3 regions of the Bacillus sp. THAF10 genome follow, and region 3 is predicted to be linked to each of the others. Evidence: riboswitches for the same ligand, from Rfam matches in the RefSeq annotation. Region 3 holds a riboswitch; each other region holds the start of a gene.

Region 1 (4,275 bases), 2.0 Mb from region 3:
CACTAATGCTGCGGTTGTTAGACCTGAAATAGCCTCATTGCTTCTTCTTAATATTACCCCTGCACCTAGAAAACCAATGCCGCTTATTACATATGAAGGAATACGTCCTGGATCCATCGGACGAGAATACTCTTTGGAGTAAAGAAAAGCAGACTCATAGGAAACAATCGTAAGTAAGCAGGCCATGACAGACACAATAACACACGTCTTTAATCCAAGCGGTTTTCCCTTTAATTCTCGCTCTAACCCAATTATCACTCCAGCGATGGTAGCAAAAGTTAATTTAATAATGAAATCATTTGTCTCAAGATGTTCTAAAAAAAACTCCATGTGCCCCCTCCTGACATTATTACAGCAGAAAATGAAAATAAATTGTTAGAGAAGTATAACAATATTCTGTACAATTAGAAAGTATCTATTATATTTAAGTTTGGATTGGTGATTAAGAATGAATAAATGGTTGAATCCATATATGGCACTCGCAGTCGGGGTTATTACTGTTTCTGCATCGGCTATTTTTGTAAAACTAGCCGATGCTCCTGCAGGCGTAATTGCATTCTATCGGCTTTTTTTCTCCGTAATTTTTCTTTTACCCATATTTTTATGGAAGTATGTTGGTGAATTAAAAAACATCACCAAAAGAGATTGGTTTTTTTCTGCAATAGCTGGTACATTTTTAGCTTTTCACTTTATTTTATGGTTTGAATCCTTGAACTATACCAGTGTTGCAAGCTCTACAGTATTGGTCACCCTCCAGCCACTCTTTGCTTTTTTGGGTACCTACATCTTTTTTCGTGAAAGGCTGAGTGCACGTGCTATCATATCTGGTATTCTTGCAGTTACTGGAAGCTTTATTATAAGTTGGGGTGATTTTAAAATTAGCGGGATGGCATTGTTTGGTGATTTTCTTGCATTAATTGCCTGTGCCCTTGTAACCGCCTATCTTCTATTTGGCCAGGATGTCAGAAAGAGAGTTTCCATCATTACCTATACGTTTATTGTGTATAGTTTTAGTTGTCTGACATTGTTTATCTATGTTCTTATTTCAGGAGATTCGTTCACAAATTATGCTGCATCAGATTGGTTTTGGTTTATCATGCTAGCAATTTTCCCGACACTCTTAGGGCATTCTTTATTTAATTGGGCAATTAAGTATATCAGTACGAATGTAATTTCTATGGCTATATTATTTGAACCAATTGGGGCAGCAGTTCTAGCTTATTTCGTTTTAGAGGAGATTGTTACATACAGTCAATTTGCCGGTGGACTACTAGTGATACTTAGTGTTGGCTACTTTCTACGTAGCAATCGTAAAAGAAGAGTTGAGCCTACTTTACCTGTAGGGGGAGAATAGGAGATAGGAGCAAATTTTTATATGGAAGTACCTACTAAAGCAATAAAGCCGACTTCCTGAAGTCGGCTTTATTGCACTAGCTACTAAGTTCATTTGCCATTAATGCAAAAAATAGAGCAAGAGAAAACCCAAACACCATACCTTCTCCATATACCTTACCAGTTTGATTGCAAATTCTAATTGTTTCAAAATATGAAAACAAGAACAACCCTATTGAGGTGCATAATGCTACTATAAATGCTGTGATTTTTACTAGATCCATTTCATATCCCCCTGAACATATCTGTTACTAGATTATATGAGAGAATTTATAAAACATGCGATTATCTTAAAAGAACAAAAAAGCTAGCCACGAGGGCTAGCTTTCAAGAGAAAGATTTATTCATTGTGAAAATTCGTGGAACAGCTCTTATTAATAGGATAGTAACAATTGTAGAGAGGATGAAGCTTGGTAACATATAGCTTCCGTTATATAGTAGAGAAAAGAGCCATACAGGCTGTCCTTCTGGCGCAAAATGTCCGAAAAAGATTATTCCAGCTGTAAAGTGGGCCAAAAAACGGACTAAGCACCCGATAAAGGAAGCTAATGTTACATACACAATTAATCTTTTAAACTGTTCTGCCTTGGCAGCGTTTGTTACTTGTTTTGCAAAAATACCAGCCAGCCCCAGACCAACAAACGCGACTATGTAATCTAATAACAACTGCACAATATTCACACCAATAATTTTCCCTATTATTATTTGAAGGAGTCCAAGTAGTAAACCAGAAAGTAAACCGCCTTTCAGTCCCCACCTAAATGCAATAATAAAAATTGGCACCATGGAAATGGTGATCGATCCACCATTTGCTAAACTAAAAGCTCCTGCCAATAAATCTAGTAAATAAGCAAGAGCACCAAAAATGGCAACCTCAGCTAAAAACAAAGTGTTTGTTCGTTTCATCTTTTTTCCTCCTCTATTCATCTAAACGCAAAAAAAGCAATAAAGGAAGGCCCCTTTATTGCTTATAATAAGAAATAAAACTGCCACATCCCTACGATAGTACTAACTAACAGGTTCAAAGGGTCAGAACTATGGTTCACTCTCAGCCAAACTGGCTCCCCTCGTGGATAGACTATATGCTTTTCATTACTTTTATCATACATAAAGGATGTATCAACAACAAGCACAAATTACTATTTAAATAGAGAAATGGAAGAATGAATCATGATAATCGAAAAAAATGAAAAAAAGTATTGCAATATAGTTGTAGGGGTGGTATATTTAATTTCGTCGCTGCGAGGCGCAAGTGCTTTAACTACTGAAACGACTAGGTTTTTCAATTATTTTTCGCTTGACTTACTTATAGAAAATTGATATTATAAGGAAGTCGCTTTAAAGCGAACTTTGTAAGAAAATGTTCTTTGAAAACTAAACAAAACAACAGCGTCCACGTTGACCTTACGAGGTTAACATGAACGAATTTAAGTAACAAGCTAGCAACAAATTTTGAGCAACAGCTCAAACTCTTTATTGGAGAGTTTGATCCTGGCTCAGGACGAACGCTGGCGGCGTGCCTAATACATGCAAGTCGAGCGAACTTCTTAAAAGCTTGCTTTTATAGAAGTTAGCGGCGGACGGGTGAGTAACACGTGGGCAACCTGCCTGTAAGACTGGGATAACTTCGGGAAACCGGAGCTAATACCGGATAATACAAGAAACCTCCTGGTTTCTTGTTGAAAGATGGTTTCGGCTATCACTTACAGATGGGCCCGCGGCGCATTAGCTAGTTGGTGAGGTAACGGCTCACCAAGGCGACGATGCGTAGCCGACCTGAGAGGGTGATCGGCCACACTGGGACTGAGACACGGCCCAGACTCCTACGGGAGGCAGCAGTAGGGAATCTTCCACAATGGACGAAAGTCTGATGGAGCAACGCCGCGTGAGCGATGAAGGCCTTCGGGTCGTAAAGCTCTGTTGTTAGGGAAGAACAAGTGCGAGAGTAACTGCTCGCACCTTGACGGTACCTAACCAGAAAGCCACGGCTAACTACGTGCCAGCAGCCGCGGTAATACGTAGGTGGCAAGCGTTGTCCGGAATTATTGGGCGTAAAGCGCGCGCAGGCGGTTTCTTAAGTCTGATGTGAAAGCCCACGGCTCAACCGTGGAGGGTCATTGGAAACTGGGGAACTTGAGTGCAGAAGAGGAGAGTGGAATTCCACGTGTAGCGGTGAAATGCGTAGAGATGTGGAGGAACACCAGTGGCGAAGGCGACTCTCTGGTCTGTAACTGACGCTGAGGCGCGAAAGCGTGGGGAGCAAACAGGATTAGATACCCTGGTAGTCCACGCCGTAAACGATGAGTGCTAAGTGTTAGAGGGTTTCCGCCCTTTAGTGCTGCAGCTAACGCATTAAGCACTCCGCCTGGGGAGTACGGTCGCAAGACTGAAACTCAAAGGAATTGACGGGGGCCCGCACAAGCGGTGGAGCATGTGGTTTAATTCGAAGCAACGCGAAGAACCTTACCAGGTCTTGACATCCTCTGACCACTCTAGAGATAGAGCCTTCCCCTTCGGGGGACAGAGTGACAGGTGGTGCATGGTTGTCGTCAGCTCGTGTCGTGAGATGTTGGGTTAAGTCCCGCAACGAGCGCAACCCTTGATCTTAGTTGCCAGCATTCAGTTGGGCACTCTAAGGTGACTGCCGGTGACAAACCGGAGGAAGGTGGGGATGACGTCAAATCATCATGCCCCTTATGACCTGGGCTACACACGTGCTACAATGGACGGTACAAAGGGCAGCAAAACCGCGAGGTCGAGCCAATCCCATAAAACCGTTCTCAGTTCGGATTGCAGGCTGCAACTCGCCTGCATGAAGCCGGAATCGCTAGTAATCGCGGATCAGCATGCCGCGGTGAATACGTTCCCGGGCCTTGTACACAC
Region 2 (4,275 bases), 610 kb from region 3:
AATATCTTGAGAGATTCTCATGCTACAAAATTTCGGTCCACACATGGAACAGAAATGTGCGGTTTTTGCACCTTCTGCAGGTAACGTTTCATCATGATATTCTAACGCGCGTTCAGGATCCAATGATAAATTAAACTGATCTCTCCAACGGAATTCGAAACGAGCTTTTGATAAGGCATCATCTCTTTTATATGCGCCTGGATGCCCTTTCGCTAAATCAGCAGCATGGGCAGCAATTTTATAAGTTATAACACCTTCGCGCACATCATCTCGGTTTGGTAAACCTAAATGTTCTTTTGGTGTAACATAACATAGCATAGCCGTACCATACCAACCGATCATGGCTGCACCAATCGCAGATGTAATATGATCATAGCCAGGAGCTATGTCAGTGGTAAGTGGCCCAAGAGTATAGAATGGCGCTTCCTTACAAACCTCAAGTTGTCTGTCCATGTTTTCTTTAATAAGGTGCATAGGTACGTGACCTGGACCTTCTACCATTACCTGCACATCATGCTCCCAAGCAATTTTTGTTAGTTCTCCAAGCGTTTCTAATTCCGCAAATTGTGCTTCATCATTAGCATCAGCAATGGAACCAGGACGTAGACCATCTCCTAAAGAGAATGCAACATCATAAGTTTTCATAATCTCACAGATTTCTTCAAAATGAGTATATAAAAAGCTTTCTTTGTGGTGGTAAAGACACCATTGTGCCATAATAGATCCACCCCGCGATACAATACCTGTTAACCGTTTGGCCGTTAGCGGAACATATCGCAAAAGAACACCAGCATGAATGGTGAAATAATCCACGCCTTGCTCGGCTTGCTCAATCAACGTATCACGGTAAACCTCCCATGTAAGGTCTTCGGCAACCCCATTTACTTTTTCAAGTGCTTGGTAGATAGGAACGGTTCCTACAGGAACAGCTGAATTGCGTATAATCCATTCCCTTGTTGTATGAATGTTTTTCCCTGTGGATAGGTCCATAATATTATCAGCACCCCAACGTGTGGCCCATGTCATTTTTTCGACCTCTTCTTCGATAGAGGATGAAACAGCAGAATTCCCAATATTTGCGTTGATTTTCACATGGAAATTACGTCCTATGATCATAGGCTCTGATTCTGGATGATTGATATTAGATGGGATAATTGCTCGACCTCTTGCAACTTCTTCACGCACAAATTCAGGTTTCATATTTTCCCTTAATGCGATAAATTCCATCTCAGGAGTGATGATGCCCTTCCTTGCATAATGAAGCTGTGTGACATTTCCACCTTTTTTTGCACGTAGTGGTTTACGCTTTAAACCTGGGAACACATTATGATTAGCACGAGGGTCATTTTCATCCTTATATCCATTGTCTTCCGCCTTGACTTCTCTTCCTTCATATTCCTCCACATCTCCTCGTTCATGAATCCATGTGCTTCGAAGAGGAGGAAGACCTTTTGTAATATCAACGGAATAATTGGTATCTGTATAAGGTCCGCTTGTATCATAAACACGAATTGGTGGATTTTCTTCTTCACCAAAGACGCCCGTTGTAGGACTTAGTTCAATTTCCCGCATCGGTACCTTGATATCGGGTCTTGAGCCTTCAACATAAACTTTTTTACTACCTGAAAAACTAGACATGATGGAAATGTTTTTTTCGTTTAATGAAGTGGTTGACATAAAGTAAATCTCTCCCTTTTCTTAAATTAAAGGACGAGATCTAGGTCAATAAAAGAGGAATGAAGAATTGAATAAAATAAAAAAGCCGAATCCAAAAAGGATGGACCGGCTTTGTACGTAGAAGTTTATTCAATACATGATTATTTTTTCTAACTTCCCCACGCTAGTATGATCTAGATCAGGTCCAAAGGGTCAAGAAACTTTAACGTGTTTCTCTCTCAGCCCAACCTATTGGACTCCCCTAGTTATTTCTATTCAATTTGGTTTTAGTATACTTGAGTTTTAAGTGAAATAAAAGCAATATTAAAATATTCTGATTAAAAGGCGGCTTACACTACACCGAAAAAGGACAAGGAAACATTGCTCATGGTTGCTGAACTCTGTATAAATTGCGAGAACAATTCCCTTCATTCTGTAATTGGAATATGAAAGACTATATGCTAAAATTTACCTATTAGTAGAATAAGAGGAATTTTTTGGAGGCAATCACATGGAAAATTGGCAAGGTTCAGCTGGCGTTTGCGTTAATACAAAAGGACAAGTCCTTATGGTGTTACAAGGATTACCAGAAGAGAAAAAAGCCTGGACAATTCCGTCTGGAGGAAAAGAGGACAACGAAACATTTGAAGAATGCTGTATAAGAGAAATAAGAGAAGAAACAGGCTACGACACAAGAATTATCCAACCTCTGTTCTCCAAAAAAAGTGTAATTTATGGCATTAACGTGGAGGTACAATATTTCGAAGTGGAAATCACAGGCGGAGAAGCGAAAATCCAAGACCCTGACAACCTCATTCACAAAATAGCTTGGAAATCAGCCAACGAAATTAGCAAACTAGAACTCTCCTTTCCGGAAGATAGAGAGTTTTTGATACAAACAATTCGCTAGAACGTAAATGATAGAGTGAGGGAGTAAAAAGATGGATTCAAATGTTGTACAAGAGCAAAATCAACCGACTGTATTAATCAAGATAGGGAAATTCTTTTTATTTATTACCATTTTTGTTGTTGGATTTTTACTTAGCGCTATTAAACTACCAGAACACTTTATCCTCATCTCAGACACGCTTCCAGAAGGAAACCTAAATTTTAAGGTGCAAAACAGGCTGTCAGTGATTATATTTTTCGTCTTGTTGTTACTGTTATTTGGAAAAAAATATATCGGAATGTTCAGCATCGCTCCTTTAAAAAAGAAAGGTACATATCTTTGGATCATCGGGTTGCTCGTGGTCGCCTTATTCCTTCAGTTTCAACCCTTCTCTTTTAGACTTTTACCATTTACATTTGGGGAATATCTACAACTCTTTTTTATATTGGTCATCATTGCCCCTATAGAAGAAGAGCTTTTCTATAGAGGGCTATTAATACTCATCCCTTCAACCAAAATAAAATACATCATGCTTATCATCTCATCGGTCCTATTCGGTCTAATACACGCCGCTTTTTGGGGATCATTTATAATAGGCCTAGTTCTAGGCATTCTGGCCATTCGCTACCGAAACATCTTAGTCACGATCGTAGCACACTCCCTTTGGAATACATTTGCTATGTTTTTCTAGAATACAGGGGGGCGGTTTTCTTGGTTCATTCGAAATCTGAAAGAACCAAGAGAATCTCCCAACTAATACACCCTAACCTTATGCCATGTACCCTTCCAATTCTTTTTCACGATTCGTTCTTCATAGATGGCAGCGAGCTCTTTTGTTTCGGTGAACATCGGGGTTGGTTTTATCACCAAATTCAGTACGTCTTCTAGTCCCCAAGGCGCAATTAGGACCAAGTTGTTTTCCTTATCCAATGTTAATCCCAAAGCTGTCGCGGTCTCTGGGAATTTCGAGATGGCATCGACCGAAGAAATGTATGGAGAAAGGTTGTTCACCGTGTGCATTCTTGCTTGATTTTTTACCGACCATGGTACGTGAGGCATCAAGCTTGTTAATTTTTCCTCTAGTAATTTTTCAACATTTTCATCCACATAGGAAGGGTCATAATAGATCACATCCACATCTGGAATAGCGGTTCTTTCCGTAAACCCGTGCAACACATCCCAAATTTTTGACCGTACAAAACCAGCACAAACCCACCAGTCATGAAGTCCTAATGTACGTGCAGCCCTTATGATCTCCATCATCTCGTCATCGCTTTGAATCATCTGTAGCACATCGTATTTATCCATAAATGTAACCCCTCTTTCAAACAACGAACATATATTCCTATTCTATCACACTAATTTTCACCCTAGTTATTTGAAAAATGGTACAATTAGGATATTTCCAAAGGGGGATAGCGATGCTAAAAAGAAAATACGGCGACCGTGCAGAATGGAAGCGAGTCATCAAACGCCAATACACCCAAACATTCCTAGATATAGAAAAATTCAAAGGGTATGTTACCTTACTCCACGTGCAAAAAGTCTCAGAGCCTCTCGAGGTTTCCTATGAGAAAAAGCAGGTCTGCATTGTGGATGACGGTTATATATGGCTTCAGCATTTTCCCATCCACGAGCAACACTCTCTAACGACCATGTTCAACGCCAAAGGAGAAGTCGTTCAGTGGTACATCGATATCGCGGAAAAGAACGGAATCGAAAATAATATT
Region 3 (4,275 bases):
GCCAGATGTCTTATTTTTAGATGAACCGACAGCTTTACTCGATCCTGTAGGAACAATGGAGGTTTGGGATATCCTCAAAAAGGTGTGCAGAGACAAAACCGTTATCATTGTCGAGCATAAAATTGAACAGCTTGAGGGTTTCTCTGATAGAGTGATTGTCCTGAATGAGGAAGGCCAAATAATGGCAGATGCCACTCCCGCAGACGTTTTCCAGCAAGAACGTCCACTTTTAAAAAAGTACGGTGTTTGGTATCCGGGTGCATGGCGAGATTATTTGTCTGAACGAGGAACACCATTAAATAACGATTCATCACCTGAAGTGGTACTCCATGCAACAGACTTTTCTGGTTTTAGAGGCAGGGAACGAAAAATAACGGTGCCAGAGGTTACTGTTTCAAAAGGCGAATGGATTGCGATTACTGGGGAGAATGGAGCAGGGAAAAGCACCCTGCTCGAATCCTTCATGAAGCTTTTGAAAACAAGAGGTGATCTGTTGCTAGATGGGAAAAAGGTAAAGGATGTTCCGTCAGATGTGATGACGTTTGTTTTTCAAAATCCAGAGCATCAATTTGTCACAAAATCAGTGGAAGAGGAGATCGGGTACACCCTGCTTCAGAAAAAATTCTCACAAGAGGACATAAGGTTGCGGATTGATGAGCTGTTATCGCTGTTTCAGCTGGAGCATGTCAGGAAACAGCATCCATATCAGCTATCAATGGGACAAAAGAGAAGACTGAGTGTCGCAGCGGCAGTTGTCCATCGTCCCAAAATCCTCTTATTAGATGAACCAACCTTTGGCCAGGACAGCAAAAACACGTTCAGGATGCTTGAATGGCTGGAAAAGCTGAGACAAGAAGGTGTCGCAATTTTGATGGTAACTCATGACGAACAGATTGTTTCAAGCTTTGCCAATACAGTTTGGTCAATACAGGATGGCAGGCTTGTCGAAATAATCGAAAATAATAGAAGGAGTAAATCTCATGCAGTTGGAGCTATATAAACATAAAACCTGGTTACATGATGTAAATCCAAGCTTTAAGCTAGGAATGATGGTCATCCTGTTTGTTACATTGCTTTTCATTCACAACCTGAATATCATGATAAACCTTACCCTGCTGCTGTTACTCCTTTATCTCTTTTTAACTGGCCAAACTTATCGATTAAAGCTCATGATCCTTATTCCATTTTCGTTTATGTTTTTTACTTCAGCCATTTCGATGATTCTGTTTGGAAAAGGAGAAACAACCTGGTTTCAATATGGTTTGATTCACATCACCGAGGAAAGCTTTTATCGTGGGGTTCACCTTGGATTACGCTCTTTAGCCATTGCTTTTTTTGGCCTGATTTTTGTTCTTACAACCAAACCTGTGCTCTTATTTTACTCGTTAATGCAGCAGTGGAAGCTCCCGGCTAAATACGCCTATAGCTTTATGGCAGGCTTTCGGCTTATCCCGTTAATCGGTTATGAATTTTTGCAGCTTAGAAATGCATGGAAAATTCGGGGTGTAAAAGGTTCGTTGTTAAAAAAAATATACCTTTATAGCATTCCATTACTCTCGCAAAGCATCAGACGAGCACATCGAATTGCAGTGGCAATGGAGGCAAAAAAATTCAACTCCACTTACAAACGAACCTACTATTATAAAACGGGCTATTCCTACTTAGAGCCATTATTTATCTTATTGTTTTTGAGTTTGTATGTGTTTGCTGTTTATCTGGGGATGTTTTACCCATACATACCAGTAACGGATGTACGGCACTAATATCATTAGTTCGATAAGAAAAATCTAGTGATTTTATGTGATGATAGTAATGATAGAGGAAGAATAAAAAATATTAATAATATAAGTCCCAGCAAATCAAAAACACTTTTTACTCCGAACAAAGGCACAATCGTTCTCTCCCAAAGATAAACGAAAATATTGTAATAAATAATAAATGTTATTACAGTTATGGCATAAAAAGAGATTTTTTCTTTTAGCACAATTTCACCTGCTTTCTTTTTATCCATTAAATTAAATGTATATCATGATAGTACCATGAATAAAAGTTTATAAGTTATGATTTTTCTGGATAAGTATTTTATGCTATACTATATTTACAATTACATACTCTGAAACACTAGGGGAGTCAGAAGTGACTGAGATGGAAAGAGTAATTTCCAGACCCTTTGAACCTGATCTAGTTCATACTAGCGTAGGGAAGTGGCGAAACTCTATTCATTTAAAGAATTATGATGTAGATATATAACCACCCTTTACGCTAAAGGGTGGTTTTTTGTTGTTTTGAATAAAAAAAGGTGGGAAATCATGCAGTTACATGTCATCACAGATGGAAAGAGAACAATAGAAGAGCTAACTGAAAAGCTTTTCCTCATTCACGAGCAGGTAAATTTTATCCATATTCGTGAAAAGCACCGCCCTGCTAGAGAGCTAATTCAGCTCGTGAGCAATCTGATTGATGCTGGTGTGCCTCCTAAGAAGATATTGCTTAATGACCGAGTAGATGTTGCAGTGGTCATGGAACTAGGTGGCGTACAGCTTGCCTATCATAGCTTGCCAGTATCAGAGGTTCGTAGATGCTTTCCTCAACTAAAGGTCGGAAGCTCCGTGCATAGTTTGGAAGAAGCGGTGCGTGCAGAAAGGGATGGAGCAGACTTTGTGGTCTATGGGCATGTTTATGAGACCGCCTCTAAGCTTGGGAAAAAGCCAAAAGCCCTTCATGAGTTAAGAGAGATATCAAAACTCTTACATATTCCTGTCATTGCTATCGGTGGGATCACACCTAAAAGAACTCCCGAAGTATTACTTGCAGGAGCAGAAGGAATTGCGGTGATGTCAGGAATTTGGGATGAAGCAGACTGTGTGAGAGCAGTGCAAGATTATCACCTCAATGGTAAGGAGGAGATGGCTTGAAAACGTATGATGTGATTATTGTTGGTGGTGGTGTCATCGGATGCTCGGCAGCATATTTTTTGAGTAGGAAAGGATATAAGGTGCTACTGCTGGAAAAGGGGAAAGTTGGCGATAAAGCTTCTAAGGCAGCTGCTGGGATGCTTGGAGCCCAGGTGGAAGTAACCGAGGAAGGTCCACTATTTGAGATGGCAAAGGAAAGCAGAGCGATGTTCCCATCTCTGCAATATGAACTGAAGGAGCATTCTGGAATAGATTTTGAGCTTGTACAAAGAGGAATGCTAAAGCTTGCCATGAACGAAGAAGAAGCGGAGAAGATCAAAAACATCGTGAAATTTCAGCAAAAGCTTGGGGAAAGAGCAGAATGGCTGACGATGGAGCAGGTTCAAGCACGTGAAAACCATCTTAGTAACTCCTTTGTGGGAGGCATGGATATTCCTTCTGATGGCCATGTGAATCCTGTTAAACTTACACATGCTTTTCTACAAGCTTCAAAAGTCTTCGGCGCAGAAATAATGGAGTATGTCGAGGTAATCAGTATTTTAAAGCAGGGCGAAAGAGTTGTTGGTCTGTCTACTAGTGTAGGAGATTTTTACGGTGACAGTGTAGTCGTCGCAGCAGGAGCGTGGAGTAAACAGCTAATAAGAGAATATGAGACTCCTATAGATGCCTACCCGGTAAAAGGGGAGTGCTTTTCTGTGGTCACGAATGAACCGCTTCTTGAGAGTACGATTTTTTCTGAACAGTGCTACCTTGTTCCTAAGAGCGGAAATCGACTGATTGTTGGGGCTACAATGCTTCCCAACACGTTTTCTGAACATGTAACGCTTGGAGGGATATCAACTTTGATGAAGGAAGCGATAAATATACTTCCAAAAATCAAACAGGCAACTTTTGAAAAAGCATGGTCGGGAATTCGTCCGCAAACAGGGGATGGACTTCCCTATTTAGGGAAACATCCAGAAACTAAAAATCTAATTATTGCATCAGGTCACTATCGTAATGGCATTTTACTAGCACCCTTAACAGGGAAACTAGTAACCAGCATGATCTCCGGAGATTCATTGCCTAACTATATTGATGCTTTTTCCCTTGATAGAACACTAGAAAAGGACAGGTGACAAACGATGAAGTTAGTAATTAATGGTGACGTTATGGAAGTGCCAGATTCTATACAAAGCGTTTTCGAGCTACTACAGCATTTTCAGCTTGATCAAAAAGTTGTGATTGTGGAAAAGAACAAGGATATTTTAGAGAAAGATCAGCATGTAAAAGAAAGTGTAACAGATGGCGATCAACTTGAATTCGTACATTTTGTAGGAGGCGGTTAATATGTTGAAAATTGGTTCGTATTCCTTTAACT

The links. A riboswitch is a leader RNA that binds a small molecule or an ion and turns the genes downstream of it on or off. The one in region 3 is predicted to bind thiamine pyrophosphate.
Region 1: linked by a shared signal. The riboswitch ahead of thiT (energy-coupled thiamine transporter ThiT) and the one ahead of tenI (thiazole tautomerase TenI) in region 3 are both predicted to bind thiamine pyrophosphate.
Region 2: linked by a shared signal. The riboswitch ahead of thiC (phosphomethylpyrimidine synthase ThiC) and the one ahead of tenI (thiazole tautomerase TenI) in region 3 are both predicted to bind thiamine pyrophosphate.

Annotation. Positions count from the first base shown of each region.
Region 1 is NZ_CP045403.1:3,173,827-3,178,101, reverse strand. Features, by position in the region: gene FIU87_RS16515 (MgtC/SapB family protein) at 1-330, opposite strand, end outside; gene FIU87_RS16510 (DMT family transporter) at 449-1,354, shown strand; gene FIU87_RS16505 (hypothetical protein) at 1,431-1,616, opposite strand; gene thiT (energy-coupled thiamine transporter ThiT) at 1,720-2,298, opposite strand; TPP riboswitch at 2,370-2,470, opposite strand; rRNA gene FIU87_RS16495 (16S ribosomal RNA) at 2,866-4,275, shown strand, end outside.
Region 2 is NZ_CP045403.1:505,537-509,811, forward strand. Features, by position in the region: gene thiC (phosphomethylpyrimidine synthase ThiC) at 1-1,677, opposite strand, end outside; TPP riboswitch at 1,816-1,930, opposite strand; gene FIU87_RS02775 (NUDIX hydrolase) at 2,168-2,566, shown strand; gene FIU87_RS02780 (CPBP family intramembrane glutamic endopeptidase) at 2,598-3,236, shown strand; gene FIU87_RS02785 (nucleotidyltransferase family protein) at 3,299-3,853, opposite strand; gene FIU87_RS02790 (ribonuclease FAU-1 family protein) at 3,967-4,275, shown strand, end outside.
Region 3 is NZ_CP045403.1:1,112,153-1,116,427, forward strand. Features, by position in the region: gene FIU87_RS05925 (ABC transporter ATP-binding protein) at 1-1,000, shown strand, start outside; gene FIU87_RS05930 (energy-coupling factor transporter transmembrane component T family protein) at 981-1,763, shown strand; TPP riboswitch at 2,114-2,220, shown strand; gene tenI (thiazole tautomerase TenI) at 2,310-2,915, shown strand; gene thiO (glycine oxidase ThiO) at 2,912-4,033, shown strand; gene thiS (sulfur carrier protein ThiS) at 4,040-4,243, shown strand; gene FIU87_RS05950 (thiazole synthase) at 4,245-4,275, shown strand, end outside.